DNA from 2 places in the Pseudonocardia sp. Ae505_Ps2 genome. Region 1 is predicted to be linked to the other one. Evidence: predicted binding sites of a transcription regulator. Region 1 holds the regulator's gene; the other holds the start of a gene.

Region 1 (14,599 bases):
CCGGGGACGGGACGTCCACGTAGACGGTGCCGCGCTCCCCCGGCGGCTCGGCGACGGGCGCGGTGTCGTGGCCGTCCGCGACGCGCCACGGGGCGGCGACGAGCACGGCGAGCACCCGCGGGTCGACGCGCAGGCGCCCGGCCACCTCCGCGGTGCGGTCCTCGGTCACCCGGTCTCCGATCCCTGCACCGACGATCCCTGCACCGACGATCCTGCACCGCCACGCGCGCCGGGGCGGCCCCGATGTCGGAGCCGCCCCGGTGTGGTGCGGTGTCGCTCAGCTGCAGCCGCTGGTGGAGCCGCAGCCCTCGCAGAGGTAGCAGGACCCGGCGGGGCGCATCTTCGTCCCGCAGGTCATGCACAGCGGGGCGTCGGCGGCCTTGCCCAGCCGCAGTTCGAGCAGCTCGGTGGAGCTGCCGACCTCGACCGGTGCGGGCTCGGCACCGGCCTCCTTGCGCTCCTCGATCGTCGGCACCGAGGAACGGAACTCCTCGATGTCGAGCTTCTCGCCGGTGCCGTAGTCGTTCTCGACCTGGGCGGACCGCTCGTCGGAGGAGAAGATGCCCAGCTGGGCGCGCTTCTCGTACGGCAGGTGGTCCAGCGCCAGGCGGCGGAACAGGTAGTCCAGCACCGAGGTCGCGATCCGCACGTCCGGGTCGTCGGTCATCCCGGCCGGCTCGAAGCGCAGGTTGGAGAACTTCGAGACGTAGAACTCCAGCGGGATGCCGTACTGCAGGCCCACCGAGATCGACATCGAGAAGGCGTCCATCACACCGGCCAGGGTCGAGCCCTGCTTGCCGAGCTTGACGAAGATCTCGCCGAGGCCGTCGTCGGGGTAGCTGCCGGCGGTGAGGTAGCCCTCGGCGCCGCCGACGGTGAACGACACGGTCTCGCTGGGCCGCTTCTTCGGCAGCCGCTTGCGGACCGGCCGCTGCTCGACGACCGTGACCTTCTCGGCCTCCGCGGTGTCACCGCCGGCCTTCTTGTCGCCGCCCTTGCCCGCGGACAGCGGCTGGCCGACCTTGCAGTTGTCGCGGTAGATCGCCAGGGCCTTGAGACCGAGGCGCCACCCCTCGAGGTAGATCCGCTCGACGTCCTCGACGGTCGCCCGCTCGGGCATGTTGACCGTCTTGGAGATGGCGCCGGACAGGAACGGCTGCGCGGCGGCCATCATGCGGACGTGGCCCATCGGGGCGATCGTCCGGTCGCCCATGGCGCAGTCGAACACCTCGTAGTGCTCGGGCTTCATGCCCGGGGCGTCGACGACGTGGCCGTGCTCGGCGACGTACTCGACGATCGCCTCGGCCTGCTCGGCCTGGTAGCCGAGGTTGTCCAGGGCCCGGCGCACCGACTGGTTGACGATCTGCATGGAGCCGCCGCCGACCAGCTTCTTGAACTTGACCAGCGCCAGGTCCGGCTCGATGCCGGTCGTGTCGCAGTCCATCATCAGGCCGATCGTGCCGGTCGGGGCCAGCACCGACGCCTGCGCGTTGCGCCAGCCGTTGACCTCACCGATGTCCTGGCACTGCTTCCAGACCTGGGTGGCGAGCTTCTGCACCGGGGTGCTGGAGGCGAAGGTGCGGATGCGGTCGTTCTCCGCGGCGTGCTTGCGGATGACCCGCTGGTGGGCCTCGGCGTTGCGGGCGTAGCCCTCGTACGGACCGACGACACCGGCGAGCTCGGCGGAGCGCTTGTACGCGGCACCGGTCATCAGCGAGGTGATGGACCCGGCGAGCGCGCGGCCGCCCTCGGAGTCGTACGCGTGGCCGGTCGCCATGAGCAGCGCGCCGAGGTTGGCGTAGCCGATGCCCAGCTGGCGGAACTTCCGGGTGGTGTCGGCGATCGGCTCGGTCGGGAAGTCCGCGAAGCAGATCGAGATGTCCATCGCGGTGATGATCAGCTCGACGGCCTTGGCGAAGGTCTCGGCGTCGACCCGGTCGTCGGAGTCGAGGAACTTCAGCAGGTTCAGCGACGCGAGGTTGCAGCTGGAGTTGTCCAGGTGCATGTACTCCGAGCACGGGTTCGACGCGCTGATGCGGCCGGACTCCGGGGTGGTGTGCCAGTCGTTGATCGTGCCGTCGTACTGGATGCCCGGGTCGGCGCAGTTCCAGGCCGCCTCGGCGATGCCGCGGAAGAGCTTGCGGGCGTCGACGCGCTCGATGACCTCACCGGTCATCCGGGCACGCAGACCGAAGTCGGTGCCCTCCTCGACCGCGCGCATGAACTCGTCGGTGACGCGGACGGAGTTGTTGGCGTTCTGGTACTGCACCGAGGTGATGTCGGAGCCGCCCAGGTCCATGTCGAAGCCGGCGTCGCGCAGGACGCGGACCTTGGCCTCCTCCTTGGCCTTGGTCTCGACGAACTCCTCGATGTCGGGGTGGTCGACGTCGAGGACGACCATCTTCGCCGCGCGCCGCGTGGCGCCGCCGGACTTGATGGTGCCCGCGGAGGCGTCGGCACCGCGCATGAACGAGACCGGGCCCGAGGCGGTGCCGCCCGAGGACAGCAGCTCCTTCGACGAGCGGATGCGCGAGAGGTTCAGGCCGGCACCGGAGCCGCCCTTGAAGATCAGGCCCTCCTCGCGGTACCAGTTCAGGATCGACTCCATGGTGTCGTCGACCGAGAGGATGAAGCAGGCGCTGACCTGCTGCGGGCTGGCGGTGCCGACGTTGAACCACACCGGCGAGTTGAAGCTGAACACCTGGTGGATCAGCATCCAGGTCAGCTCGTGGTCGAAGATCTCGGCGTCGCCCTCGGTGGCGAAGTAGCCGTGCTCGAGACCGGCCCGCTTGTAGGTGCCGACGACCCGCTCGACGAGCTGCTTCAGGCTCGACTCACGGGTGTCCGAGCCCACCGCGCCGCGGAAGTACTTGCTGGTGACGATGTTGGTGGCGTTGACCGACCAGCTGCGCGGGAACTCGACGCCGCGCTGCTCGAAGTTGACCGTGCCGTCGCGCCAGTTGGTCATGACGACGTCGCGGCGCTCCCACTCCACCTCCTCGTAGGGGTGGACCCCTTCGGTGGTGAAGACACGCTGGACGGTCAGGCCGGGCGCGCGCTTGGCGCCGGTCTTCCCGCGGCTGCGCGCCGGCTTGGTAGCCGCGCTCTCACCGGTGTCTGTCGTCGGGCCCCCGACGGTCTCGGTCATGCATGCCTCCGCACTTGTCACCGTGTACCACCCGCGCGCTGGGGTGCGCGGACGGTCTTCCCCTCCGGTACGACCTGCGACGACGGCCGGTACCGGTCGCCCCCTCGCGGGGTGCGCGCCGGACCCGTGCCGCCGAGCGGCTCACCCGTCCCGGTTGTGGCCGGCCTCGTCGTCGGCTGCTTCCCCGGCAGCCGCCGAACGCAGGTCGGCGATCTCCTTCTCGAAGTCCTCGATGGAGGAGAAGGAGCGATAGACGCTCGCAAATCTCAGGTACGCGACCTCGTCGAGCTCACGCAGCGGCCCGAGGATCGCCAGTCCGACCTCGTGGCTGGGAAGCTCCGCCGCCCCGCGTGCCCGCACGGTCTCCTCGACCCGGTGGGCGAGCTGCTGCAGGTCGTCCTCGTCGACCGGCCGGCCCTGGCACGCCCGCCGAACCCCGCTGACGACCTTCTGTCGACTGAAGGGCTCGGTCACCCCGCTGCGCTTGACGACGGCGAGCACGGCCTCCTCGACCGTGGTGAACCGGCGTCCGCACGAGGTGCAGGACCGGCGCCGACGGGTGCAGGTCCCGTCGTCGGCGGTCCGTGAGTCGATCACGCGGGAATCCGGGTGCCGGCAGAACGGGCAGCGCATGGACGCTCACACCCTCTCCCGTAACGTTCCGGAAACTCTCCGCAGCAATCCATCCCCCCAACCAGTGGCGGAACAACGTCAATGTAACCCCTACATCTAGGGGTCCGCCATCCCGGGGCCCACGCCGCGCCGAGCTTCGCCCGATCGGGATCCGAGCGTTGCACACCACGTTCCGCGACCGGCTCGTCGCCGACGATCATGGAGGGGGACATCGGCGCTGGTGGCGCCGAGGAACGTCACGCGCGGCGCCGTCCGTCGCGCCGCGGGGACCGCGACCGGCGGCCACCCGATGCGGGGACACGCCCTGCCGACGCGCCCGGCGGCTCACCGCCGACGATCCGGCGACATCCCGGCGACCGCCGCCCGACATCCGCGTGCCGGCCCGGCGCATGCCGTCACCCGATGCGACGCCGACACGGCGCCGGATCGCTCCACACCGTCACCGCACCGCCACCGCCGTGACCACGGTCGCCGCGCCGGCACCGCACCACGGCACGCCCGACCGGCTCCGCCCCGGGAGCCCGACACGTCGGCACCGCACCACTGCATGACCCGGGCCGGACACGCCGGCACCACTCCGGGCCACCGGCCCAGCCCACGAGACCGCACCGCGGCCCCGACACTCCTCAGCGCACGGCACCGACCGACGGCACGGCGGCCGCGGGGGCGTTCCAGCCCGCCGCCGCGTCGCCCAGCAGCCCGAGCGCCACCACCGCGGTCGTGGCGCACAGCAGCACCGCGACCCCGGTCAGGAACCGCTCCAGGCGCCCGCGGACCCGGCTGCGGGCCGGGCGGGGGCGGGCCGGGACCAGGCAACGCCGGTCCAGCGGACGGACCGTGCGCGGCGCCGGCACGGCCACCGACCGCGGACCGGACGGCGCCGCGACCCGGGCGGGCCGCACCAGGGTCGCCGTGGAGCCCGGCGCCGAGGTGGTGCAGCGGGGCGTCCGGACCGCGACGTTCGGACCACCGGTGACGCCACGCGGGACCGCCGGACCGACCGGTGCCGCGGTCCGGGCCGCACGCCCGTGAGCCGTCGGACCGTGAGCCGTCGGACCAGGCGCCGTCGGACCGGACGTCGGAACACCGGGCGCCGAGACACCAGGCACCGGGACACCAGGTACCGGGACACCAGGCACCGGGACACCAGGCACCGGGACACCAGGCACCGGGACACCAGGCACCGAGACACCGGCTGCCGAGACACCGGACGCCGTGGCGCGCCCGGAACGGGCGGCGGGGTGCCGCGCGACCGACTCGGTCAGTGCGCGCTCCCGTGCACCGTGGGCGGCCCACCGGTGCGCGGCGCGCGCGACGGCCGACGAGCCGGCACCGGCCGGACCGGCCACACCCTCCGCCGCCCGCACCCGCTCCCGGGCGGCGCGCCGGGCGCGCGAGGTGGGGGTGCCGGGCGCGGGGGCACCGGTCAGGCAGCCGACCGCGCCGTGGTCGCGGATCCGCTCGTCGAGCTCTCGCATGGTTCCTCCTGCCGTCGGACCGCCCGTCCCCCGGGCGGTCTCGTCTCCCCCGCTCCCGACCGGCCCTTCCCCGAGCCCGGTCGAACGGGCGTACGAGCGGTGTAGCACCCGACACCGACAACAACCGCGTCTCCGCAGGTCACCGCACGTGCCGGAGACGCTCTCAGCGTGGCGCGCCGACCGCGGGCGGCACGGCCGGGCCGTGGGCGGCGACGTCGGCGACCACCCCGAGCGCGACGACCGCGGCCGCCGAGGCCAGCAGGACACCCACCGCCGCCACCACGCGGCGCACGGGACCCGGCGTCGGCACGGGCCGCACCGCGCCGGCCGCGGTGCCGACCGGAGCCCGTCCGATGACCGTCATACCCCCGATGACCGCTGCGTCCACGATCGCCACCCCCACTGCCGTTCCCGCTGCCGGTCGCCCCGCGCGGCCGGACGGCGACGCGGACGGCATCCGATCGAACCAGACCGATCGAACCGGTGTTCGATCGAACGCCTGTGCGATGTTCTACCACCACGGCCCGACGGAATCCACGACACGCCCCGGGCGACTTCGAACGCATGTTTGGCGAACGGGCCCGCGACGGCTAGGGTCGTCGCCGTAAGTACCCCGAGGAGGCGAATGCGATGGCAGCGGACGACACCGGACACGGTGGTCCCGGCGTGACCGGCACCGCCGCGGACCGGGGATCCGCGACGGTCCGGGAGTTCCCCGACCCCGCGACCGACACCCGCGGCCTGACCCCGCGGCAGAAGAAGGTCCTGGCCGTCATCCGGGACTGGGTGGACCGGTACGGCTACCCGCCCAGCGTCCGCGAGATCGGTGACGCGGTAGGCCTCACGTCCACCTCGTCGGTGCACCACCAGCTCCGGACCCTGGAGCGCAAGGGCTTCCTCCGGCGCGACCCGAACCGCACCCGCGCGGTCGACGTCCGCAGCCCGGAGCAGATCGCCGGCACCGACGGGTCGGACTCCGACGCCGACACCGCCGAGCTGCGTTCCGCGCGGCCGGCGCCGGCGTTCGTGCCGCTCATCGGCGACATCGCCGCCGGTGGCCCGATCCTGGCCGAGCAGGCCGTGCAGAACGTGTTCCCGCTGCCGCGCGAGATCGTCGGCGAGGGCACGCTGTTCCTGCTCAACGTCAAGGGTGACTCGATGGTCGACGCCGCGATCACCGACGGCGACTGGGTCGTCGTGCGTCAGCAGCCGGTGGCCGAGCAGTGCGAGATCGTGGCCGCGATGATCGACGGCGAGGCGACGGTGAAGACGTTCCGCCGCAAGGACGGGCACATCTGGCTGATGCCGGCGAACGACGCCTACGACCCGATCCCGGGTGACGACGCGTCGATCCTCGGCCGCGTCGTGGCGGTCCTGCGCCGCCTCTGACCTCCTCGGCGGCGCCCGGTTCCCGCGGTCAGCGGGACCGGCGGCGCCGTCCGTGCAGGGACATCGCGACGGCACCGGTCACCAGCAGCACCGCGAGCACCGCCGCCCCGCCCGCGGCGGGCAGCCACGACGGGTACGTGCGGTACTCCGGCACCTCGGCGGGCTGGGCCACGACCGGTGCCCGTGGGCCGGTCGCCGCGGGCACCGCGCCCGGGACGACGGTGATCGCCGCCGCGGTCGGGCCCCGGGCCTCGCTGCCGGAGTGCAATGCACCCCGGCCGTCCGGGGCGATCGCCTCGCCCTGGGCCTCGTCCGGCAACGGCACCGGCAGTGGTGCCCCGCCCAGCGCCGCGACCAGCACGTCGGCCGTCGCCGGTCCGCCGACGGGCAGCGGGAACACCCACGCGTCGGTGTAGGTCCGCAGCACGGCGGCGCGTCCGCCGTCGGCCCCGGTCGGTGAGACCCCGCCGCCGGTGATCGTGCGGGATCCGGCAGCCCCGAGCGGCCCGCCACCGGTGCCCGACCAGGGCAGCACGACCTGTGCCACCCGACGCAGCGGGACCGGGCCCCCGCCCTCGCGCAGCGGTGCGTCGGGTCGGTACACCCCGGCGGCCCCGGTGGTCTTGTCCACCAGCAGGGGCACGCCGTCGTCGCCGACCAGCAGCGCCTCGACGTCGCGCGGACCGTCCGGATAGTCCAGGTCGTACACGCGTGGCGGCCCGGCCGGGGGCAGCACGACGAGCCGGACCGAGCCACGCTGTGCCCCGTTGTCACCGGTGTCGGCGAGCCAGAGATCCCCGCCCGGCCCGAGCCCGAGGTCCTCGACGTCGGTGACCGGGACGTCGGCCTGCCGGGTTCCGGTGACTGCGCAGCCGGACGGGTCCAGGGTGAACGTCCGCGCGGTCCCCCCGCCGTCGACGATCGCGTGGTACCGCTGCGGGGCTCCGCCGGGCGGGCCCTGCGCGACCAGCCCGGACAGCTCCGCCAGCCGCGGATCGTCGACGGTGCAGACCGGGTGCGCCCCGGGCGGCGGCGCGGCCGCACCCGTGAGCGCACCGGCCAGGCAGAGGACAGTGGTCAGGCAGACGACAATGGTCAGGCGGCGGGCCACGACCCCCGGACGCGGCCGCCCACCCGGCCGCCCATTCAGTGGCCCGCTGCCGTCGCCGGCAGGTCGGCGCCGGTCCCGATCGGGACGGCAGAGCCCGCCACCGCGAACGGCAGCACCGCGGTGCCCAGCTCCGGCTTCACCCGCGCCCGGATCCGGGTGCCGTCGGCGGTGTGGGACTCGGCGAGGATCTCGCCGTCGTCGTGCAGCCGCGCGACCAGCGCACCCTCGGTGTAGGGCAGCAGGAGGTCGACCTCGTAGTCCGGGCGCGGCAGGCGCTCGGCGATGTGCTCGCGGAGCCGGTCGATCCCGGTGCCGCTGTGTGCCGAGACGAACACGGCGTCCGGCTGGGCGTGCCGCAGCCGGGCCAGCGCGAGGTCACCGGCCGCGTCGATCTTGTTGATCACGAGCAGCTCGGGGGGCATCGTGTCGCCCGCGGCCTCCCCCACCTCGACGAGCACCTGACGGACCGCGGCGATCTGGTCGTCGGGCAGCGGGTCGGACCCGTCGACGACGTGCACCAGCAGGTCGGCCCGGGCGGCCTCCTCCAGCGTGGAGCGGAACGCCTCGACGAGCTGGTGCGGCAGGTGCCGCACGAACCCGACGGTGTCGGTGAGGGTGTAGTCGTGCCCGTCGGGCGTCTGTGCCTTGCGGGTGGTCGGGTCCAGCGTCGCGAACAACGCGTCCTGCACCAGAACCCCGGCGTCGGTGAGCTGGTTGAGCAGGCTCGACTTGCCCGCGTTGGTGTAGCCGACGATCGCGACCGAGGGGATCTCGTTGCGGCGACGGCTGCCGCGCTGGGTCTCGCGGACCTGGCGCATCGCACCGATCTCGCGGCGCAGCTTCGACATCCGCGCGCGGATGCGGCGCCGATCCAGCTCGATCTTCGTCTCACCGGGGCCACGGCCACCGATACCGACGCCGCCCGCGGCCCGGCCACCGACCTGCCGGGACAGCGCCTCACCCCAGCCGCGCAGCCGCGGCAGCAGGTAGGACAGCTGCGCGAGCTCGACCTGGGCCTTGCCGTCCCGGGAGCGGGCGTGCTGGGCGAAGATGTCGAGGATCAGCGCGGTCCGGTCGATGACCTTGACCTTGAGCCGCTCCTCCAGCTGACGGAGCTGGCCGGGTGACAGCTCGCCGTCGCAGATCACGGTGTCGGCGCCGGTGGCGCGGACGACCCCGAGCAGCTCCTCGACCTTGCCGGAGCCGATGAACGTGGCCGGGTCCGGGCTGGAGCGGCGCTGCACGAGGCCGTCCATCACCTCGGAACCGGCGGTCTCGGCGAGGCGGGCCAGCTCGGTCATCGAGTTGTCGGCCTGCTCGGCCGTGCCCTCGGTCCAGACACCGACGAGCACGACCCGCTCCAGCTGGAGCTTGCGGTACTCGACCTCGGTGATGTCGGTGAGCTCGGTGGACAGCCCGTGGATCCGGCGCAGCGACGTGCGCTCCTCCAGGTCGAGCTCGCCACCCGTCGGAACCGGGTTCGACGTGGAAGGGGTCACGGAGGGGTGCGTGTGGGCATCAGTCATCTTGCCCCCATCCTCCCACGTCGCGGGACTCGTGTCCGCCCCGATTCGCGGGCCTCAGGCGGGAGCGTCCCACCACGCACGGTCCAGCTCGCCGGAGGCGAGCAGCACCGCGGGGCCGTGCAGCGTCGTGGGCCCGGTCCGCTCGTCGGTGCCGGCCTCCACCGTCACCCGCAGCAACCCGCCCGGAACGGTGACCTGCACGTCCCCGGCGGTGTGCCCGGCGTGCCGCAGCGCGGCCACGGCGGCCGCGACGGTCCCGGTGCCGCAGGAGCGGGTCTCCCCCACACCGCGTTCGTGCACCCGCATCCGGATGCGGCCGCCGTCGGCGGGGCCGTCCAGCGGGGTCAGGAACTCGACGTTCACCCCGTTCGGGAACAGCGCCGGGTCGTAGGAGGGCGCGCGGGTCAGGTCGAGGGTGTCCGGGTCGGCCGCGGTGACGCAGGCCAGGTGCGGGTTCCCGACGTCGAGGGCGATGCCGTCGAAGCGCGCGTCGCCGCTGGTGGCGACCGACGCCGGGCCGACGCCGACCGTCCCGAGCCCGACCGAGACCCCGTCCGGCCCGACGGCGGTGTCGAGCACCCCGTTGCGGGTGCCGACCGGGCCACCCGTGGCCCAGCCGCGCTCGTGCAGGTAGCGGGCGAACACACGCAGGCCGTTGCCGCACATCTCGGCGAGCGAGCCGTCGGCGTTGCGGTAGTCCATGAACCACTCGACGCCGTCGACGGGCTCCCCGACGCCGGGCTCACCGGCGAGCTTCGCCCAGCGCACGACCCGCAGCACCCCGTCCGCGCCGAGGCCGCGGCGGCGGTCGCACACCGCGGAGACCCGGGCCGGGGTGAGGTCGAGCGCGGCGTCCGGGTCGGGCAGCACCACGAAGTCGTTCTGCGTGCCGTGCCCCTTGCTGAACGCGATGCCGCCGGTCATGCCACCAGCCTACGAGCGAGCACCGCACGCGCCGAGGCCACCAGGTCCGGGTCGGCGCCGTCGAGCCAGTGGATGCGCCGGTCCCGGCGGAACCAGGAGCGCTGGCGGCGCACGAACCGCCGGGTCGCGCGGACCGTCTCCTCCCGGACGACGGCGAGGTCGGGGTGGTCGGGGTCGCGGTCGAGGGCCTCGATCACCTGCCGGTAGCCCAGCGCGCGGGACGCGGTGCGGCCGTGGGCGAGCCCGCGCGGGAGCAGCGCGCGGGTCTCGTCGACCAGGCCGTCGTCGAGCATCCGGTCCACCCGCAGCGCGACCCGCTCGTCGAGCTCGGCGACGTCGCGGTCCACGCCGAGCAGCACGGCGTCGTAGCGGGGGACGCCGGCACCGGGCAGGGTCGCGCGGAACGGCCTGCCGGTCAGTGCGATCACCTCCAGCGCGCGGACGATCCGCCGGCCGTTCGAGGGCAGCACCTGCTCGGCGGCGACCGGGTCGGCCGCGGCGAGGCGGGCGTGCAGCGCGCCGGACCCGTCACGTTCCAGCTCGGCCTCCAGCTCGGCGCGCAGCTCCGGGTCGGTGCCGGGGAACTCCAGCTCGTCGAGCACGGCCTGCACGTAGAGCCCCGAGCCGCCGACCAGCACCGGGGTGCGCCCGGCGGCGCGCAGCTCCTCGATGACCGCGCGGGCCGCCCGCTGGTAGGCCGCGACCGAGGCGGTCTCGGTGACGTCGAGGACGTCGAGCTGGTGGTGGACGACGCCGCGCCGCTCGTGCGGGGCGAGCTTCGCGGTGCCGATGTCCAGACCGCGGTAGAGCTGCATGGCGTCGGCGTTGACGACGTCGCCGTCCAGCGCCAGTGCCAGCTCCAGGCCCAGGTCCGACTTCCCGGTCGCGGTCGGCCCGACGACGGCGACCAGCGGCGGTGCGGCCGGTGCCGGCGCGGCCGGCGGTGGTGCAGCCGGTGGTGGCGCGCTCACGCCGGTTCCCACAGCGCCACGTGGTAGGCGACGCCGTAGGGCATCGAGGTGTGCCGGTGCGCCGCCGTCCAGGAGCGCCCGCGCGCGGCACCGGCCAGCACCTGCCACGGCGCGCGGCCCGAGGCCCAGAGCGCGGCGGCGCCGTCCGGGTCGAGCCGGGCGAGCGGCTCGGGATCACCGGCGTCGAACGCGGCGGCGACGACGGCGTCGAACGCTTCGGCCCGGCCGTCGAACCCGCCGGGGGCCTTCGCGGTGTGCTTGGCCGCGCCGTCACCGACGACGAGCAGCCCCACCCCCTCGCCGGCCAGCTCGGCGCCCAGCGCCAGGCAGTCCGCGACCGGGGTGTCCGGTGCGACGAGCTCGCCGCGCGCCGAGCCGACCCCGGCCGGGGCCGCCCAGGCCGCGACCAGCAGCGGCAGCGGCAGCTCGGCGCCCTCGTCCGGACCGGCCGGGCCGGGCAGCGCGACGGGGACGTCGCGGCCGTAGCCGGCGAAGGTGCCGCGGGTGCCCGGGTCCACGGTGCGCCGCCCGCCGGGGTCGGCGCCGACGACGACCCAGCGCTGGGCCGCCGCGGCGAGACCCGTCACCGCGGCGACGACGGCCTCGCGCAGCCCCTCGGTCTCGACCGCCGCGTCGCCGCTCAGGGCGGGGACGAGGAGCGGGGGCTGGGGCAGGACGGCGATCGCGGCGGGCACGGGCTCCGAGGGTAATCAGCGCCCGCGGCCACGACTCCCGTACCCGGCCGGAGGGCACGCGGTTCCCCCGAGGGCGGTGGACCTGCTTGAATCGCCGTTCCGGCCTCCGCACCGCGCGAGGATCCGGTGCGCGCACGGCCCCGGACGGACGTCCGCACGGGGCGCCCGCCCCGCGGCGGGCCGAACGAGGAGGACCTACCGGTGTCCGAGACCCACGCGACCGACGCTGCAGGACAGGGTGCCGAGCCCACCCGGCCCACCCCGCCGAAGCCGGGGCCGCCCCGGCCCGGACCGCCGCCCGCCGCCCGACCCGTGCCCACCCCGGCCGCGGTCGCACCACCCGCACCGCCCGCCGCCCTGCCGTCCCCGGTGCCCTCCGCGGCAGACGACCCGGGCCGCTGGGGCCGCGCCGACGACGACGGCACCATCACCCTGGTCACCGCCGACGGCGAGCGGGTCGTCGGCTCCTACCAGGCCGGGCCGCCCGCCGAGGGCCTGGAGCACTACGCGAAGCGGTTCGACGCGCTGGTCACCGAGACCGAGGTGCTCGCCGCGCGGATCGCCGGCGGCGGGGATGCGAAGGCGTCACTGACCGCGCTGACCGCGCTGCGCGACGGCCTCGACTCCGCGCACGTGGTCGGGGACGTGCCCGCCCTGCGCACGCGGCTCGACGAGCTGGTCGGCCTCGCCGAGCAGGGCGTCAGCGCGGCGAAGGAGGAGCGCGAGCGCGCCCGGCACGACGCCGTCGCCCGCAAGGAGGCGCTCGCCGTCGAGGCCGAGAAGATGGCCGTGGACTCCACCCAGTGGAAGCAGGCCGGGGACCGGTACAAGGCGATCCTCGACGAGTGGCGCACCATCCGCGGCGTCGACAAGAAGACCGACGAGCAGCTGTGGAAGCGCTTCTCGAAGGCCCGCGAGGCGTTCAACCGGCGGCGCGGCTCCCACTTCGCCGACCTCGACCGCCAGCGGGTCACCGCGAAGGCCCGCAAGGAGGAGCTCGTCGCGCAGGCCGAGGCCCTCGCCGACTCCGACGAGTGGAACGCGACCGCGGCCGCCTACCGCGACCTGATGACCGAGTGGAAGGCGGCGGGCCGCGCCCACCGCGAGGCCGACGACGCACTGTGGGCCCGCTTCCGCGGCGCGCAGGACCGCTTCTTCGCCCGCCGCGGCGAGCACTTCTCCGCCCGCGACACCGAGTTCGCCGAGAACGCCGAGGCGAAGCGGGCGCTGCTCGCCGAGGCCGAGACGATCGACCTGTCCGACCCGGACGGCGCACGGGCCCGGCTGCGCGAGATCCAGGAGCGCTGGGAGGCCATCGGCAAGGTCCCGCGCGAGGAGATCCGCACCTTGGAGGGACGGCTGCGCGGGATCGAGGACAAGGTCGCCGCCGCCGCGGACGCGCAGTGGCGCCGCACCGACCCCGAGACCCAGGCACGCGTCGAGCAGTTCCGGGCGCGGGTCGAGCAGTTCGAGGCGCAGGCGGAGAAGGCCGGGGCGGCCGGTGACCGCAGGCGCGCCGAGCAGGCCCGCGCGCAGGCGGCACAGTGGCGGGAGTGGCTCACCGCCGCCGAGCAGGCGGTCGACGAGCGGTAGGGGGTCAGTCGCGCTGCAGCGCGGCGCCCGCCCACACGAAGGTCAGCAGCACCACGGCGACCACGCCGAGGACCATCCCGAACCCGGGCCCGGCCTCGGCGCCGGTCTGCTGCGACCAGATCGCCCACAGCCCGTTCACCGAGGAGATCCCGCAGCCGAAGGCCGCGAACCACGCGAGTGCCCACAGCCGGGTCAGCAGCGCCGCGGCCGACACCACGACGGCGAACCCGGTCATCGTGAACGAGAACAGCGTCGGGAGCGGCCCGGAGGTGCCCGAGGACAGCACCTGCCAGCCCGGGGTGCCCGCCACCCACGGCAGCAGCAGCGCGGCGACCGCGGCGACGATCGCCACCGCGATCAGCATGGCGCGCGAGCCGGGGTCGATCCGGCGGGCGACGCCGCGCCCGGCCCGGTCGATCTCGGCGCGGGTCTGCGGGGACACGTCGCTCATCGGGGACCTCCGGTGGTGGCGGGGACGCCGCAGGACGGCGCGGCGGGAGCCGGCTCGGACGCCGGAGCGCCGAACGCCGGCAGCCCCAGCGTGGTGGGTGCCCCGGACGGGCGCTCGCCGGCCTCGGCGGCGTCGCCGGCGCGGGTGCGGCGGTGGGTGAGCACGCCGCCGTCGGCGACGAGGTGGTGCGGGGCGCCCCGGTCGATCCGGACGGTGACGACGTCCCCGGGCCGGATGCCGGTCGCGGTACCGGGGGCGAAGTGCACCAGCCGCCCGTCCCGGGCACGACCGGTGAGGCGGGCGGTCGCCGCGTCCTTGCGGCCCTCGCCGGTGGACACCAGCAGCTCCACCACCGTGCCCTCCTGCGTGCGGTTCTCCTCCCAGGAGATCCGCTCCTGCAGCGCGACGAGGCGCTCGTAGCGCTCCTGCACGACGGCCTTGGGCAGCTGGTCGGGCAGGTCCGCGGCCGGGGTGCCGGGCCGCTTCGAGTACTGGAAGGTGAACGCCGCGGCGAACCGGGCCCGCTCGACGACGTCGAGGGTGTCGGCGAAGTCCTGCTCGGTCTCGCCCGGGAACCCGACGATGATGTCGGTGGTGATCGCCGCGTGCGGGATCGACTCCCGCACCTCGGCCAGGATCGAGAGGAACCGCTCCGAGCGGTAGCTGCGACGCATCCGGCG
Region 2 (14,599 bases), 4.4 Mb from region 1:
CCGGTCGCTGCGCTCGCTGCTCGACCGCCGCTGACCCGGCACGACGACATGACGGTCCTCCAGCGGCTCACCGCGCCGGTCGCGCTGCCCTGCACGCCCGGCTTCCCGGTCGTCCGGGACGCCGTCCTCGACGTCGACGACACCGGCCGGATCGCGTTCTTCGGCGCGGCCGCGGACGCGCCGGCGACCGACGCCGTCGTTCGGCCGCTGCCCGGGCTGCTGCTGCCCGGCCTGGTCAACACGCACTGCCACACCCCGATGTCGCTGCTGCGCGGGATGGGCGGCGACCTACCGCTGATGCGGTGGCTGACCGAGGTCATGTGGCCCGCGGAGGGCCTGCTGACCGAGGACGACGTGCACGCCGGGATGCTCGCGGGCTGCCTGGACCTGCTGCGGACCGGCTGCACCACCAGCGTCGAGATGTACTTCTTCACCGACGCGCTGGCCGACGCCGTCCGCACCGCGGGGTCGCGGGCGGTGCTCACCCCGGGGATCATCGCCGCGCCCGGCTGGGACCGGCTCGGGACCTGGGAGCAGATGCGCGACGACGTCTCCGCCCGGATCGACGCGCACGACCTCGTCCCCGACGACGACGGCCGGATCGAGCTCGGCTACGGCCCGCACTCGGCGTACACGCTGCCGCCCGGCGCCCTGGAGTCGGTCGCCGCGGCCGCCCGCGAGCGCGGGGCGCTGCTGCACACCCACGTCGCGGAGTCCCGCGGCGAGGACGCCCACGTCCGCGAGGCCCACGGCTCGGTGCCGGCGATGCTCGACGCCGGCGGCGCGCTCGGCGGGCGGGTGCTGGCCGCGCACTCGGTGCACCTGTCCGACGACGACATCGCCGTCTACGCCCGGCACGGCGTCGCCGTCGCGCACTGTCCCGGCTCGAACGCGAAGCTCGCGGCGGGCACCGCCCGGCTGCTGGACCTGCGCCGGGCCGGGGTCCGGGTGGGGCTGGGCACCGACGGCCCCGCCTCCTGCGACGACCTGGACCTCTGGCACCAGGCGCGGCTGGCCGGGCTGCTGGCGCGGGTCGGGGCCGACGACGCCGCCGCCCTCACCGCCGCCGACGTGCTGCTCATGGGCACCGCGGACGCCGCGCACGCGATCGGCCGCGACGACCTCGGCGCGCTGGAGGCCGGGCGGTGGGCGGACGTGGTCCACATCGACACCGACGACTCCGCGTTCGTCGCGCCCACCGACGACGCCCAGCTCGTGTCGAACCTGGTGTGGGCGGGCGGCTCCCGCCTCGTCCGCGACGTGTGGGTGGGCGGCGAGCAGGTCGTCGACGCGGGCGAGCCGACCCTGGCCGACCGCCGCGCGTCGCTCGCCGCGGTGCGGTCGATCTCGGCGCGGCTGCGCGAGCAACTCTGAGCGGTACCGCCGCCGTCAGCGGCCGAGTACCGCCGCGAGGTGCGGGTCGGTGAACCGGCGGTCGGGGTCGAACCGGTCGCGGACGGCCCGGAACGCCTCCCACCCCGGGTAGGCGACGGCGAGCTCGTCCGGTCCCCAGGCGTGCCGGGTGGTCCAGCACGGCCGCCCGTCGGCGTCCTCGCAGACCGCACCGGCGAGCCGGCGGACCGGCTCCTCCGCGGGTCCGCGGGTCCGCAGCCGCAGGTAGGCGGTGTCCCGGCCGGACGCCGGGTGCAGCAGGCCGGTCTCGGCCCGGCCGGTGCGCACCCGCACCGGCCGCAGCTCCCGCCCCCGCGCGGCGACGGCGGCCCCCAGCTCGCGCAGGACGGTCCCGAGGGCGGCACGCGGCACGGCCCACTCGGACAGGTCCGGGTCCCACGGCTGCGGGTCCGGCAGGACCTCGTGCGGCGGCCCCGCCGTACCGGGCGCCCAGCGCTGCGGCGGCGGCCACCCGGACCGCAGCCCCACCCCGGAGGACCACCACGACGACGCCAGCCGCGACACCGCCTGTCCCCAGCCGGCGCGCTCGACCGGACCGGTCGCCTCGGGCTCCGGCTCGGCCCAGCGCAGCACCGTGGACCCGGCGTGCGCCGACGGGCCGATCGCGATGTCGCACTCGGTCCAGGCGTGCTCGACGAGCAGGTCCTCGCCGAGCACCTCGTCGATGCCGACGGCGCGCTCGTGCACCTGCAGCCGGGTGAGCGGGACGGTGCGGAGCTCCACCGCGGTCGCGATGCCGAGCGCACCGAGCCCGCAGCGGGCGGCGTCGAGGTCGGGCCCGGTGACGTCGCGGACGATGCCGCGGCCGTCGACCAGGCGGACGGCGCGGACCTGGTCGGACAGCGAGCCCTCGGCGTGGGCGCCGCCGTACATGCCCAGCCCGGTGGCGCCGCCGATGGTGGCGCGGGGCGCGTCGGGCACGGTGGCCAGTGCCCGGCCGGCGGCGGCGAGGGCGACGCAGAGGTCCGCGACGGTCTCCCCGGCCCGCACCCGCACGGTGTCCTCGCCGATCTCGACGACGCCGGTCAGCGCGGACACGTCGAGCAGCACGTCCTCGGTGCGGACGAGGGGGCTCGGGGCGCGCCCACCGGCCCCGGTGGGCCGGACGGTGGCGCCTCGTTCCGCGGCCCGTCGCACGGCCGTCACGACGCCGGCCTCGTCGAGCGGGCGGTCGGTGCGCCGGGGGCCGGTCGCGGCGGGATCGGTGCTCATCCTTCGCAGGGTAGAACGCCGGGGGGTCACCGTGCGGAACGATTCGTGCACGCGTCGCGGTGCGTCGTACGACCGTCCGGTGGGGCGATGGTGAACGTGGTGACGGGTGTGCCGGATGGGACGATGGAAGCTGCGGCGAATGCCCTCTTGTGACCCGGACGGCCGCCCGATACGGTCACACTCCGTGGTGATCATTTCGCCACGCGAGTCCGGGACGAGGGTGTCCTGCGCTCGGCCCCGTCGTCCTGCCCGGAACCGCGCTCCCCACGGCTCCGGTCGGCTCGACGGCGTCACCGGTGTCGCGCGCGCCGCGCCGGTGGCCTCCGCACGCGCGAGGGCCGGGTCGGTGGTCGGCTCCCTCCGACCATCGCCCCGGCCCTCGCCTTGCGTGCTGACGACCCAGCTCCCCAGCCGGTCGTCACCTCATCCCGCGGTCCCAAGGTGCGTCCGCGGAATGTTCTGGTGCGTCCTCGGCGCTCCCGGTCCCCACCGGTCCTGCCGTGCGGCCGCACGCCCGTGGCGTGCGACTACTCCCCGGGACGCGCCGGGGGTGTCGTGGTTGCCTCGCGTGCCGATCCGACCCCGATCCGGTGCCGAACGGCCGTACCGCGCTGCCCGTACCGGCGGAACGGCCGGGCCGGACGGCCCGCGGTCCGCCGCTCGGGCTGCTCAGGCCGAGCGGGTCAGCCGGTGCCGCCCGGCACCGCCCAGCAGGTCGGCGATCGCCGCCCGGGCCGCGGCACGCTCGATGTCGCGACGGCGGCGCAGCATCGCCATGGCGGCGTCACCCGGTGCGTTCCAGGCGCCGTCGCCCTGCTCCCGGGCCGCGTGGCCGGCCGGCTGCGCCGGGACCGGTGCGGGCTCGGAGTGGAACGCGGCGACCGTGTCGCCGGTCGGCCGGACCGCGCCACCGCGGCGGGTCGTGCGGACGGTGTCGCGGTGCACGCGACGCACGGCGTTGCCGGCGTCCCCGCTCCGCCGGCCGTCCCGCCAGCCCCCGACCGTGAGGGCGTGGAAGATCGGGGTCTCCTCCTGGATCTCCTCGTGCGACTCGTGCCGGCCGGGGAACGGCCAGCTCTCCTGCGCGGCGCGTCGCGCCCGGATCGACGACTCGAGGCCACCCGCAGCGTTGTCGAACTCGTACACCCGCCGTACCTCCTGCTCGCCTGAGATGTGAGGACCCACGGCCTGGTCCGTATCGCGTACATCTCGTACCGCCGTTCAGCCCACTCACCCGGTCAACGGGTGACACCTGAGTGGGGAAACAGGGGTGACAGTTCTCGTGGCGATGTCCCCTCGTACGAGTGGCGCGACCCGTCGGAGACTCTCCGTGTTGTCTACGGAGAGTGTTCATCCGGACTCCTCCTGGAGCAGTCGGTAGCCACGGTCCAGGTTTCGGGGCGTCGGCGGATGTCGGCGACGGACTCTCGCAATAGGCCCGGTGGCCACGATTCGGCACGTCGCGGCCACCACGCGGCGGTGAGTGACCATCTCACCACTCCGTCGTGCCGAGTCCGGTCCGCGGTGTGTCGACTACACGGGTGTAGTTCGACGGAGAGTGACAGAGCGGCGAGCGCGCTGCTCCGTCCGATCCGATGCTGGACCGACCGGGGTGGGGTGCGCGGAGGGCCGGGCCGTCACCGGTGCGTGCACCGAGCCGCACCGGCCGGTCCGCCGTACCGTCCGTGCCATGACGGAGCGGACCGGGCGGCCCGCCGCTCCTGCCGGGGGCGGCATCCCGCGCCCACGGCACGACGACGACCCTGCCCATCGCACACCTCACGACGACACCGTGGACCTCCAGGGTCCCGGTGCGTCCCGGACCCACGACGCCACGGCCCACTCCGACGACACGCACCCCGACGACACCGCCGAGCACCACCGCGCCGCCCTCCCCGACTCCGGGGCCGGGTCGCACCTCGCGGACCCGGTGGCGCGGGCCGCCGGACCACGCCACCGCCCCACGCCGCCGGCGGAGATCCCGCGCCCGCTGCGGATCGCCTCCGAGGCCGTCGCCCGGATGCTCGTCATCGCCGCCGGGCTCGCGCTGCTGGTGTTCCTGGTGATCGAGCTGCGGGTGATCGTCGTCCCGATGGCGATAGCGGTGCTGCTGACCGCGCTGCTCGCCCCGCTGGTCCGGTGGCTGCACGAACGGCGGGTGCCCCGCGGCATCGCGACGGCGCTGGTCATGGTCGGCGGCCTGGCCGCGCTCGGCGGGCTGCTGACCGCCGTCGTCAGCACCCTGGTCGACGGCACCGCGCAGGTCGTCGCGGAGGTCACCGACAACGTCGGCTCCCTGCAGGGGCTCGCCGACGCGACGCCGTTCCGGATCGACGTCGGCGTGCTCGGCGACCAGGTGCTGCAGGCGGTGCGCGACAACCAGCAGACGCTGACCTCCGGCGCGGTGACGACCGCCGCGACCGTCGGGGAGATCCTCGCCGGGTTCGCGCTCTGCCTGTTCGCGCTGATCTTCATGCTCTACGACGGCCGCCGCATCTGGGGCTTCGTCCGGCTGCTCGCCCCGCGGGCCCGCCGGTCGCGGGTCGACGTCGCGGCCCGGCGGGGGTTCGCCTCGCTCGTCGGCTACGTGCGGGCGACGGTGCTGGTCGCCGTCGTCGACGCCCTCGGGATCGGCCTGGGCCTGTGGGCGACGGGGGTGCCGTTCGTGCTGCCGCTGGCCGCGCTGGTGTTCCTCGGCGCGTTCGTGCCGGTCATCGGGGCGGTGCTGACCGGCGCCGTCGCCGTGCTGGTCGCGCTGGCGACCGAGGGGCCGGTGACCGCACTGATCGTGCTCGGTGTCGTGCTGGCCGTGCAGCAGCTGGAGAGCCATGTGCTGCAGCCGCTGCTGATGGGCCGGGCGGTCCGTCTGCACCCGCTGGCGGTGGCGCTCGGCGTCGCGGTCGGGGTGGTCGTCGCCGGGATCGCCGGCGCGCTGCTCGCCGTCCCGCTGCTGGCCGTGCTCACCGCCGCGGTGCGGTCCCTGGTCGCGTCGCGCGAGGTCGCGCCGCGGGCGGTGGACCCGTTGCGCCCCCGCGAGGCGAACCCACCGCCCGCCCTGCCCGGCTGAGCGGCACGCCCTGCCGCACAGGGCCTGCGGTGGGATGATCGCGACGTGCGCTATCTCGTGCCGGGTGCGACCGGCTACATCGGTGGGCGGCTCGCGCCCCGGCTGCTGGGCCGCGGTCCCGAGCCCGACCTCGTCCCGGACCCGTCCGCGGGCCCGGTCCACGTGCGCTGCCTGGTCCGCAACCCGGACAAGCTCGCCGACGTGCCGTGGGCCGCCGACGCGGAGATCGTGCAGGGCGACCTGCTCGACCCGGACAGCGTCCGCGCGGCCTGCGAGGACGTCGACGTCGTCTACTTCCTCGTGCACTCGCTGTCGGACTCCGACTTCGCGGCGACCGACCGGCGCGCCGCGCTCATCCTCGGTGAGGCGGCGCGGGCGGCCGGCGTGCGACGGATCGTCTACCTGGGCGGACTGCACCCGGACACGCCGCCCGGCGGGCTGTCGGCGCACCTGGCGTCGCGGGTGGAGGTCGGCGAGACGCTGCTGCGCTCCGGGGTGCCGACGGTCGTGCTGCAGGCCGCGGTGATCCTCGGCTCCGGGTCGGCCAGCTTCGAGATGCTGCGCTACCTCACCGAACGACTGCCGCTGATGATCACGCCGCGCTGGGTGCGGAACCGGGTCCAGCCGATCGCGGTGCGCGACGTGTTGCGGTACCTCATCCGGGTCGCCGAGATCGACGCCCCGGACGCCGAGCTGAACCGCACGTTCGACATCGGCGGCCCGGAGATCCTCACCTACTACGACATGATGCAGCGCTACGCCCGCGTCGCCGGGTTGCCGCGACGCCGGGTGGTCCCGGTGCCGGTGCTGACGCCGTCGCTGTCGGCGCACTGGATCAACGTCGTCACCCCCGTGCCGAAGTCGATCGCCACGCCGCTCATCGAGTCGCTGGTGCACGAGGTCGTCTGCACCGAGGACGACCTCAAGCGCTGGGTGCCGGACCCGCCGGAGGGCCTGATCGGCTACGACCGGGCCGTCGAGCTGGCTCTGTCCCGCATCACCGACGGCGAGGTGGAGACCCGCTGGTCCGGCGCGACCGTGGAGAACGTGCCGTCCGACCCGCTGCCGAGCGATCCGGACTGGGCCGGCGGCGACGTCTACCTCGACGAGCGCGAGCAACCCTGCAACGCGACCCCGGAACGGCTGTGGACGGTCATCGAGGGCATCGGCGGCGAGCGCGGCTGGTACTCGTTCCCGCTGGCCTGGTCGGTGCGCGGCTGGATGGACCGCGCGGTCGGCGGTGTCGGGCTGTCCCGCGGCCGTCGCGACCCACACGACCTGCGCACCGGCGACGCACTGGACTGGTGGCGGGTGGAACGGATGATCGAGCCCGGCGGGCCCCGCCCGGCCGGCAGCGACTGCGGCCCCGAGGAGGGGCTGCTGCGGCTGCGCGCGGAGATGAAGGTGCCCGGCCGGGCCTGGCTGGAGATGTCGGTGCGCCCGCGTCCGGGCGGGTCGGTCTACCACCAGCGCGCGGTGTTCATCCCGCACGGCCTGGCCGGTTACCTGTACTGGTGGTCGGTCGCGCCGTTCCACGGGATCGTGTTCGGCGGGATGGTCCGCAACATCACCCGCACCGCCGAGCGCGACGACGACGGCCCCGCACCGGCGAGCCGCCGTCCGGCCTGGCTGCGGTCCCGCCCGCAGCGCGACCGGGCGGCCTGACCCGCTCCGGTCCGGGACCCCGACGCCGCCGGCCCCGGTCCGGACCGGACCGGTTCGGCCCCGGGAGGGCGGTGTCGGCCGCACTCGCTCCGCAGGGCGATGTCGGCCGCGATCGGGGGCCGGGGGCGGTGTCAGCCGCGGTCGGGGCTCTGGAGGGCGGCGCGCAGCACGGCGGACTCGCGCTCGGTCACCGAGCGCGCGAAGTGCAGGAGGACCGCCTCGGTGTCGCCCGGACCGTCGAGCAGGTCGCGCAGGGCACGCGCGGTCTCCTCCTCGCGGCTCGCGGCCGGCGTGTAGAGGTAGGCGCGACCCTCCAGCTCACGTCGCACCCAGCCCTTGCGGTGCAGGTTGTCGAGCACCGTCATGACGGTCGTGTACGCCAGCGGACGGGCCGGGGCCAGACGGGCGCGGACGTCGCGCACCCGGCACGGGCCCACACCGCTCCACAACACGTCCATCACGGCGGCCTCGAGCTCGCCGAGTCGACCACGCATGTCCCCTCCCCGGTCCGAGGGTAACCGCAACCCCCCATGCTCCCCCGATCGGTGACCGCGCCTCGGCGGTCGGACGCTGTGTACACGGGTCCACCAACGCGTACACGGCGCGGCCCCGGGCCGAGCACGACCGTGCCCACGCAGCGCAACGGTCTCGGCACCACGTACCCCGCGGCGGGTACTCGCCCGGCACATTCGCTCGTCGCGGGCGTACCGGTAGCGGTAACAGGTACGGCGCCCGACTGCCCGCTGTGCACTCGATCGGAGCAACGCGGACTCGCGCTGCGTCACCGGGACCGGGGCCGCTCGTTGTCACCTCCGGTACCGCAACCGCAGCCCACCGCGCGCCCGTCGCACGCGGTGACCGGACCCGAGGGAGGTCGAGTGGACGTCGTACGGACCGTGGTGCCCGGCGCGCTGCTGCTCGACCCGACCGCGACCGGCGCCTCCGGACCGGACCTCGCCCCCTTCACCGTGCGACGACGGCGCCGCCCCGCCCAGGACGCCGTGCTCGGCCTGTTCGGCCACCCCGGCGACGCGATGCTGCTCGGCGTCCCCCGTGGCAGCGGCTACGCCGTCGTCATCGACGCCCGGCCGGACGGCGGCACCTTCGGCAGGCTCGCCGTCGCCCTGCTCGAGGGCCCGCAGCGGCTGCTCGTCCCGCCGGGCTGCCTCTACGGCGTCCAGTCCGTCGCGAGCGGGACCGTCGTCGAGCTCCGCAGTGTCACCCGTCTCCCGCGGCGGGAGCGCTTCGACGTCGACCCGGACGACCCGGACCTCGCGGTCCGCTGGCTGCGCCCCCGACCGTCCCGGACACCGGGAACCGCACGGTCCTGGGCCGCCCTGATCGCCCGCCTCGGCGCCCCCGCAGGCCCCCGCCGGGACCGCGTCTCCCTCTGGTGACCCCGGGCGCCGCCCCCCGGTGTGAGGACGGGCGCATGTGAGCCGGTCGGCCCGGTCGCCGAGATCACGAATCGGTCACGTAACGTCGGTACCAGGCCGGATCGACGACGCCCCGTGCCGGACGGCGGCACGACCGTGTCTGCCGGGACACGGACGCGAGGGGTTGCCGCGGTGCTGAGCGAGCGTGAGAACCGTCGGCTGCACGAGATCGAGGTGCAGCTGCGCCGGACCGACCCGCAACTGGTCCGCCGGATCTCCGCGCTGAACACCGCGCTGCACGCCCCGGCCCGGCACGGCGGACGGCTGCTCGCCGGGTTCGCCCGCGACCGGCGCACCGTGCACGGCTCGGGGCCGTTCCCGACGATGCTGCTGGGGATCGCGCTGGTCGTGCTGCTGCTCGGCGCCGTGCTGGTGAGCGTGCCGGTCGTCGTCGCGGGGATCGTCGTGGCCGCCCTCGCGCTGGCCGTCGCGGCCACCACCGGTCCGCAGGCGCGGCCCGGCACCGCCTGACCGGCCATCCGTACACCGGCCCACCCGCACGCCGGCACGCACCGGGCCCGGGACGCACGGCGCGTCCGGCCCGGCCTCAGCCGTGGGCGAGGTCGGAGAACCGGCTGTAGTGCAGCTGGTGGGCGACGGTGATCGTCGTGGTGGGGCCGTTACGGTGCTTGGCCAGGATCAGGTCGGCCTCACCGGCACGCGGGTCGTCCTGTTCGAACGCGTCGGGACGGTGCAGCAGCACCACCATGTCCGCGTCCTGCTCGATCGAGCCGGACTCACGCAGGTCCGACAGCATCGGTCGCTTGTCGGTGCGCTGCTCGGGACCACGGTTCAGCTGGCTCATCGCCACCACCGGGACCTCGAGCTCCTTGGCCAGCAGCTTGATCTGCCGGGAGAACTCCGAGACCTCCTGCTGACGTGACTCGACCTTGCGGCCCGAGGTCATCAGCTGCAGGTAGTCCAGGATGATCAGCTTCAGGTCGTAGCGCTGCTTCATCCGGCGCGCCTTGGCCCGGATCTCCATGAGCGTCAGGTTCGGCGAGTCGTCGATGTAGAGCGGCGCCTCGGAGATCTCCGACATCCGCCGCGCCATCCGCGTCCAGTCCTCGTCCGACATCCGGCCGGCGCGCATGTCGGCCAGCCGGATCCGGGCCTCCGCCGACAGCAGACGCATGACGATCTCGGACTTGCTCATCTCCAGCGAGAAGAACGCGCTGGTCATGCCGTTCTTGATGGAGCAGGAGCGGGCGAAGTCCAGCCCCAGGGTCGACTTGCCCAGACCCGGCCGGGCCGCGACGACGACCATCTGGCCCGGGTGCAGACCGTTGGTGACCTGGTCGAGGTCGGCGAAGCCGGTCGGCACGCCCGTGGACTGGCCGCCCCGGGAGGCGATCGCGTCGATCTCGTCCATGGTGGGCTGGAGCAGCTCCTCCAGCACCGTGTAGTCCTCGGTGGTGGTGCGCTCGGTGACCTCGTAGACCGCGGCCTGGGCCCGGTCCACCGCGTCGTCGACGTCGCCGCCGCCGGCGCCGTGGTAGCCGAGCTGCACGATCCGGGTGCCCGCCTCGACCAGCCGACGCAGGACCGCCTTCTCGCCGACGATCTCGGCGTAGTACGCCGCGTTCGCCGCGGTGGGCACGGTGGCGATGAGGGTGTGCAGGTAGGGCGCGCCGCCGAGGCGGACCAGCTCACCGCGCCGCTGCAGCTCCGCCGAGACGGTCACCGCGTCCGCGGGCTCGCCACGGCTGTAGAGGTCCAGGATCGTCTCGTAGACGGTCTGGTGGGCCGGCCGGTAGAAGTCCTCCGGCTGCAGCACCTCCACGACGTCGGCGATCGCGTCCTTGCTCAGCAGCATGCCGCCGAGCACCGACTGTTCGGCCGTGAGGTCCTGCGGCGGCTGACGGTCGAACGTCGCGCTCTCGCCGGATCCGGACGCCTTCTCGCCGTCACGGACCGCACGGGGCTTGTTGCCGGGACGATCGTCCGTCAGAGCCATACGCAGCGTCACCCCCGGTGGACACAGTACCGAACGCACGTTCGACGCGCGAGTGGTGCTTACCGCCCACTCGCGACCGTCGTCGGTGATCTGCCGGCCGGCGTGGTGCCCGACGGACCGCGGCGGGCGCGACCCGGGGAGCACGGCGCTCGCGTACCGGCACGACCGACAGTAGGTCGGCCGCAGGGCCCGTGGCGAACCGGCCTGGTGATCGAATTGGGGATGAACTGTGCACGGATGCCGCCCGTCCCGGGACCGTGCTGGGGACAACCTGGGGACAGCATCCCGGAACGGGCCGTATCCGCAGGTCAGAGGCATACTGACAGCTGTGGACAACTTTGCTCTGGCGTGTCGTCGCACGCCGCGTACGGGCGTGTCGGAGCGCCCGGCGGGCCGTTCACCGCCCGGCGCGTCCAGAGGCCCGCCCGACGAGTGGATCGTCACCGGGCGGCGTGTCGGCTGCGTGACAAGGCATCCCGGTGCGGGGTCATTCGATCGGTGTCGATCGTCCACCCGGGACTGCGCACCGTGTCCGTGGCGCCCGTACGGCCGACTCCGGACACGCGAAAGGGCGGGGTCCGGAGCACATGGCTCCGAACCCCGCCCTGATCACGCTCGGTGGTCGTACGACCACCGAGCCGCTCAGCTCGCGACGACCGCGATCGGCAGCTCGGTGGTGACCTCCGGGTGCAGGCGGACCTGCACCTGGTGCTTGCCCAGGGTCTTGAGGTGACCCGGGACGTCGATGCTGCGCTTGTCCAGCAGCGGACCGCCGGCCGCCTTGACGGCGTCGACGACCTGGGCCGGGGTGATCGAGCCGAACAGGCGGCCCGTGTCGCCGGCCTTGGCCGCGACGGTCACGTTGATGTTGCGCAGCTGCGAGTCGACCTGCTGGGCGTGGCCCAGGTCGCGGATCTCGCGGGACTTCTGGGCCCGGCGGATCTGCTCGACCTGCTTCTCGGCGCCACGGGTGGCGACGACCGCGAGCTTGCGCGGCAGCAGGTAGTTGCGGCCGTAGCCGTCCTTGACCTCGACGATGTCACCCGGGGCACCCAGGTTCGGGACGTCGGCGTTGAGGATGAGCTTCATGTGTCTCCCCTTCCTCAGCGAGCGGTCGAGGTGTACGGCAGCAGGGCCACCTCGCGGGAGTTCTTGACCGCGACGGCGACGTCCCGCTGGTGCTGCCGGCAGTTGCCGGAGACCCGACGGGCACGGATCTTCCCGCGGTCGGAGATGAACTTCCGCAGCAGACCGGTGTCCTTGTAGTCGATCAGCTGGGCCTTGTCCTTGCAGAAAGCGCAGACCTTCTTCTTCGGCTTGCGCACGATGGCCTTGGCCATGGTGGTGCTCCTGGAGATCGTCCTCCGCCCGTCACGGGCGGAGAGGTACGTGGATCAGAAGGGGGGCTCGTCGTCGGACGCGGCGCCACTGCCCGCGGGCGGGGCCGAACCCCAGGGGTCGTCATAGCCGCCGCCGGAGTTGCCTCCGCCGCCGGAACCGCCACCCTGTCGGGCGCCACCGCCGTCGTAGCCACCGCCGCCGCCACCGAAGCCACCGGAGCCTCCGCCCCGGTTGACCTTGTTGACCTTGGCGGTCGCGTAGCGCAGGGACGGGCCGACCTCGTCGACCTCCATCTCCACGACGGTCCGCTTCTCGCCTTCCTTGGTCTCGAACGACCGCTGGCGCAGACGACCCTGGACCACGACGCGCGCGCCGCGGGTCAGGGACTCGGCGACGTTCTCCGCCGCCTGGCGCCAGATGTTGCAGCGCAGGAAGAGCGCCTCGCCGTCCTTCCACTCTCCGGACTGGCGGTCGAAGGTGCGCGGGGTGGACGCCACGGTGAAGTTGGCGACCGCGGCGCCGGACGGGGTGAACCGCAGCTCGGGATCCGCCGTCAGGTTGCCCACGACGGTGATGACGGTCTCGCCGGCCATGACGGCTCCAATCAGCCGGCGGCGGGCGCCGGCGTGCGGGTGACGTCCTTGCGCAGGACCTTGGTGCGCAGCACGGACTCGTTCAGACCCAGCTGGCGGTCCAGCTCGGCGACGGTGGCGGGCTCCGCGGTGATGTCGAGGACCGCGTAGATGGCCTCGCCCTGCTTCTTGATCTCGTAGGCCAGGCGGCGCTTGCCCCAGACCTCGATCTTCTCGACCGATCCGCCGTCGTTCTTCACGACGGTGAGGAACTGCTCCAGGGACGGCTGCACAGTGCGCTCGTCCAGGCCGCCGTCGAGGATGACCATGACCTCGTAGTGACGCATGAGAACCACTCACCTCCTATGGACTCGAAACGGTCACGGCCCGGACGGCCGTGACAGGAGGTTCTCAGTGCACCCCGACAGTTTCCGGCGGAATGCACGGGACCTGCGGGGATGCCGGTACAGGCTAGCAACGGCCGGTCCGGCCCCGACCTGCGGGTACGGGGATCGCCGTGGCGGGTCCGGGTCGTGCCCGCGGGGGCGCCGGTCGCCGTACGGGTGCCAGGTCCGCGGCCTCCCGCGGGGGAGCGCCGCGGCGGACCCCACCGGCGGCCGAGGACCGTCGGGGGTCCTCGCTACCGTGCCCGCATGCAGATCGGAGCACACGTCCGCGACGCCGAGGACCCCCTGGCCGCGGCCGCCGAGGTCGGGGCCGAGGTGATCCAGCTCTTCCTGTCCGACCCGCAGGGCTGGAAGAAGCCGCCGCCGCACCCGCGGGCCGCGGAGCTGGCCGCCTCGGACGTCGCGGTGGTGGTGCACGCGCCCTACACCGCGAACGTCGCGTCCACGAACAACCGGATCCGCATCCCCAGCCGCACGATCGTCCAGCACCACCTGGCCGGGGCCGCCGAGGTCGGCGCGTTCGGGCTGGTCGTGCACGGCGGCCACGTCACGAAGGACGACGACCCGGCGGTCGGCGTCGACAACTGGCGCAAGTTCGTCGAGCGCCAGGCCGGTGAGCACGGCTTCGACGTGCCCGTCCTGATCGAGAACACCGAGGGCGGGGACAACGCGATGGCCCGCCGGTTCGACGCGCTGGGCCGGCTGTGGGACGCCGTGGGCGAGTTCGGCGTCGGATTCTGCCTGGACACCTGCCACGCCTTCGCCGGCGGCGAGGAGCTGGCCGGGATCGTCGACCGGGTCCGGGGGATCACCGGGCGGATCGACCTGATCCACCTGAACAACTCGCGCGACGCGTTCGACTCGGCCCGCGACCGGCACGCCAACATCGACGACGGCACGATCCCGCCGGACGAGCTGGCCGCCGTCGTCGCGGCGGCGGGGGCGCCGGTCGTGGTGGAGACCCCGGCCGAGGGGCAGGCCCGCGACATCGCGTTCCTGCGGGAGCACACCTGAGGCGGGCTCGGGCGGTACCCGCGAGCCGGCGTGAGCCCCGGGGCGCCTCAGCGCCAGGCGAAGACCGGCTGCTCCAGGTGTGCGACCCGGGTGGGGCGCCCGTGCAGGACGACCTCGCGGAACTGGTGGAGCACCGCGCCGGTGGGGGCGTGGACGAAGCGGCCGAACAGCGGCACCTGGATCGCCGGGGCGTCGGACTCGGGGATCGTGAGGAACCGCGGCTCGTGGTCGATCTCGGCCAGCGGCGGGCGGTACAGCTCGGCCACCTCGTCCGGGTTCGGCGTCGGCTCGCCCGCACCGCCGGCCCACAGCACGACCGGGGTGATGACGTAGCCGGATCGGGTCGGGTAGTCGTCGAGCAGGCCGAGCACGCGGTCCGGACCGAGCTCGAGTCCGATCTCCTCGGACACCTCGCGGCGCCCCGCCTCCTCGGCGGTCTCACCCGGGTCGAGCCGCCCGCCCGGTAGGGCCCACTGCCCGGAGTGCGCCCGCAGCGACCGGGCGCGCCGGGTCAG

Evidence for each region. Region 1 encodes LexA, which represses DNA repair genes until DNA is damaged. Its sites were predicted from a motif close to CGAACACGTGTTCG; they were not measured.
Region 2: the regulator LexA is predicted to act here: its motif matches at 10,781-10,794, upstream of dnaB (replicative DNA helicase).

What each region holds. Positions count from the first base shown of each region.
Region 1 is NZ_MCIP01000001.1:5,792,636-5,807,234, forward strand. Features, by position in the region: gene Ae505Ps2_RS26990 (hypothetical protein) at 1-169, opposite strand, end outside; gene Ae505Ps2_RS26995 (vitamin B12-dependent ribonucleotide reductase) at 278-3,148, opposite strand; gene nrdR (transcriptional regulator NrdR) at 3,290-3,781, opposite strand; gene Ae505Ps2_RS32205 (hypothetical protein) at 4,408-5,259, opposite strand; gene Ae505Ps2_RS27010 (hypothetical protein) at 5,423-5,647, opposite strand; gene lexA (transcriptional repressor LexA) at 5,890-6,648, shown strand; gene Ae505Ps2_RS31465 (hypothetical protein) at 6,677-7,759, opposite strand; gene hflX (GTPase HflX) at 7,795-9,258, opposite strand; gene dapF (diaminopimelate epimerase) at 9,340-10,209, opposite strand; gene miaA (tRNA (adenosine(37)-N6)-dimethylallyltransferase MiaA) at 10,206-11,120, opposite strand; gene Ae505Ps2_RS27040 (hypothetical protein) at 11,177-11,875, opposite strand; gene Ae505Ps2_RS27045 (DUF349 domain-containing protein) at 12,188-13,468, shown strand; gene Ae505Ps2_RS27050 (hypothetical protein) at 13,473-13,919, opposite strand; gene miaB (tRNA (N6-isopentenyl adenosine(37)-C2)-methylthiotransferase MiaB) at 13,916-14,599, opposite strand, start outside.
Region 2 is NZ_MCIP01000001.1:1,441,685-1,456,283, forward strand. Features, by position in the region: gene Ae505Ps2_RS06765 (NYN domain-containing protein) at 1-34, shown strand, start outside; gene Ae505Ps2_RS06770 (amidohydrolase family protein) at 49-1,374, shown strand; gene Ae505Ps2_RS06775 (D-arabinono-1,4-lactone oxidase) at 1,390-2,625, opposite strand; gene Ae505Ps2_RS06780 (hypothetical protein) at 3,295-3,771, opposite strand; gene Ae505Ps2_RS06785 (AI-2E family transporter) at 4,316-5,692, shown strand; gene Ae505Ps2_RS06790 (SDR family oxidoreductase) at 5,738-7,357, shown strand; gene Ae505Ps2_RS06795 (BlaI/MecI/CopY family transcriptional regulator) at 7,489-7,851, opposite strand; gene Ae505Ps2_RS31805 (dTDP-4-dehydrorhamnose 3,5-epimerase family protein) at 8,236-8,754, shown strand; gene Ae505Ps2_RS06805 (DUF3040 domain-containing protein) at 8,926-9,264, shown strand; gene dnaB (replicative DNA helicase) at 9,341-10,750, opposite strand; gene rplI (50S ribosomal protein L9) at 11,393-11,839, opposite strand; gene rpsR (30S ribosomal protein S18) at 11,854-12,090, opposite strand; gene Ae505Ps2_RS06825 (single-stranded DNA-binding protein) at 12,145-12,684, opposite strand; gene rpsF (30S ribosomal protein S6) at 12,696-13,010, opposite strand; gene Ae505Ps2_RS06835 (deoxyribonuclease IV) at 13,317-14,084, shown strand; gene Ae505Ps2_RS06840 (CoA pyrophosphatase) at 14,132-14,599, opposite strand, start outside.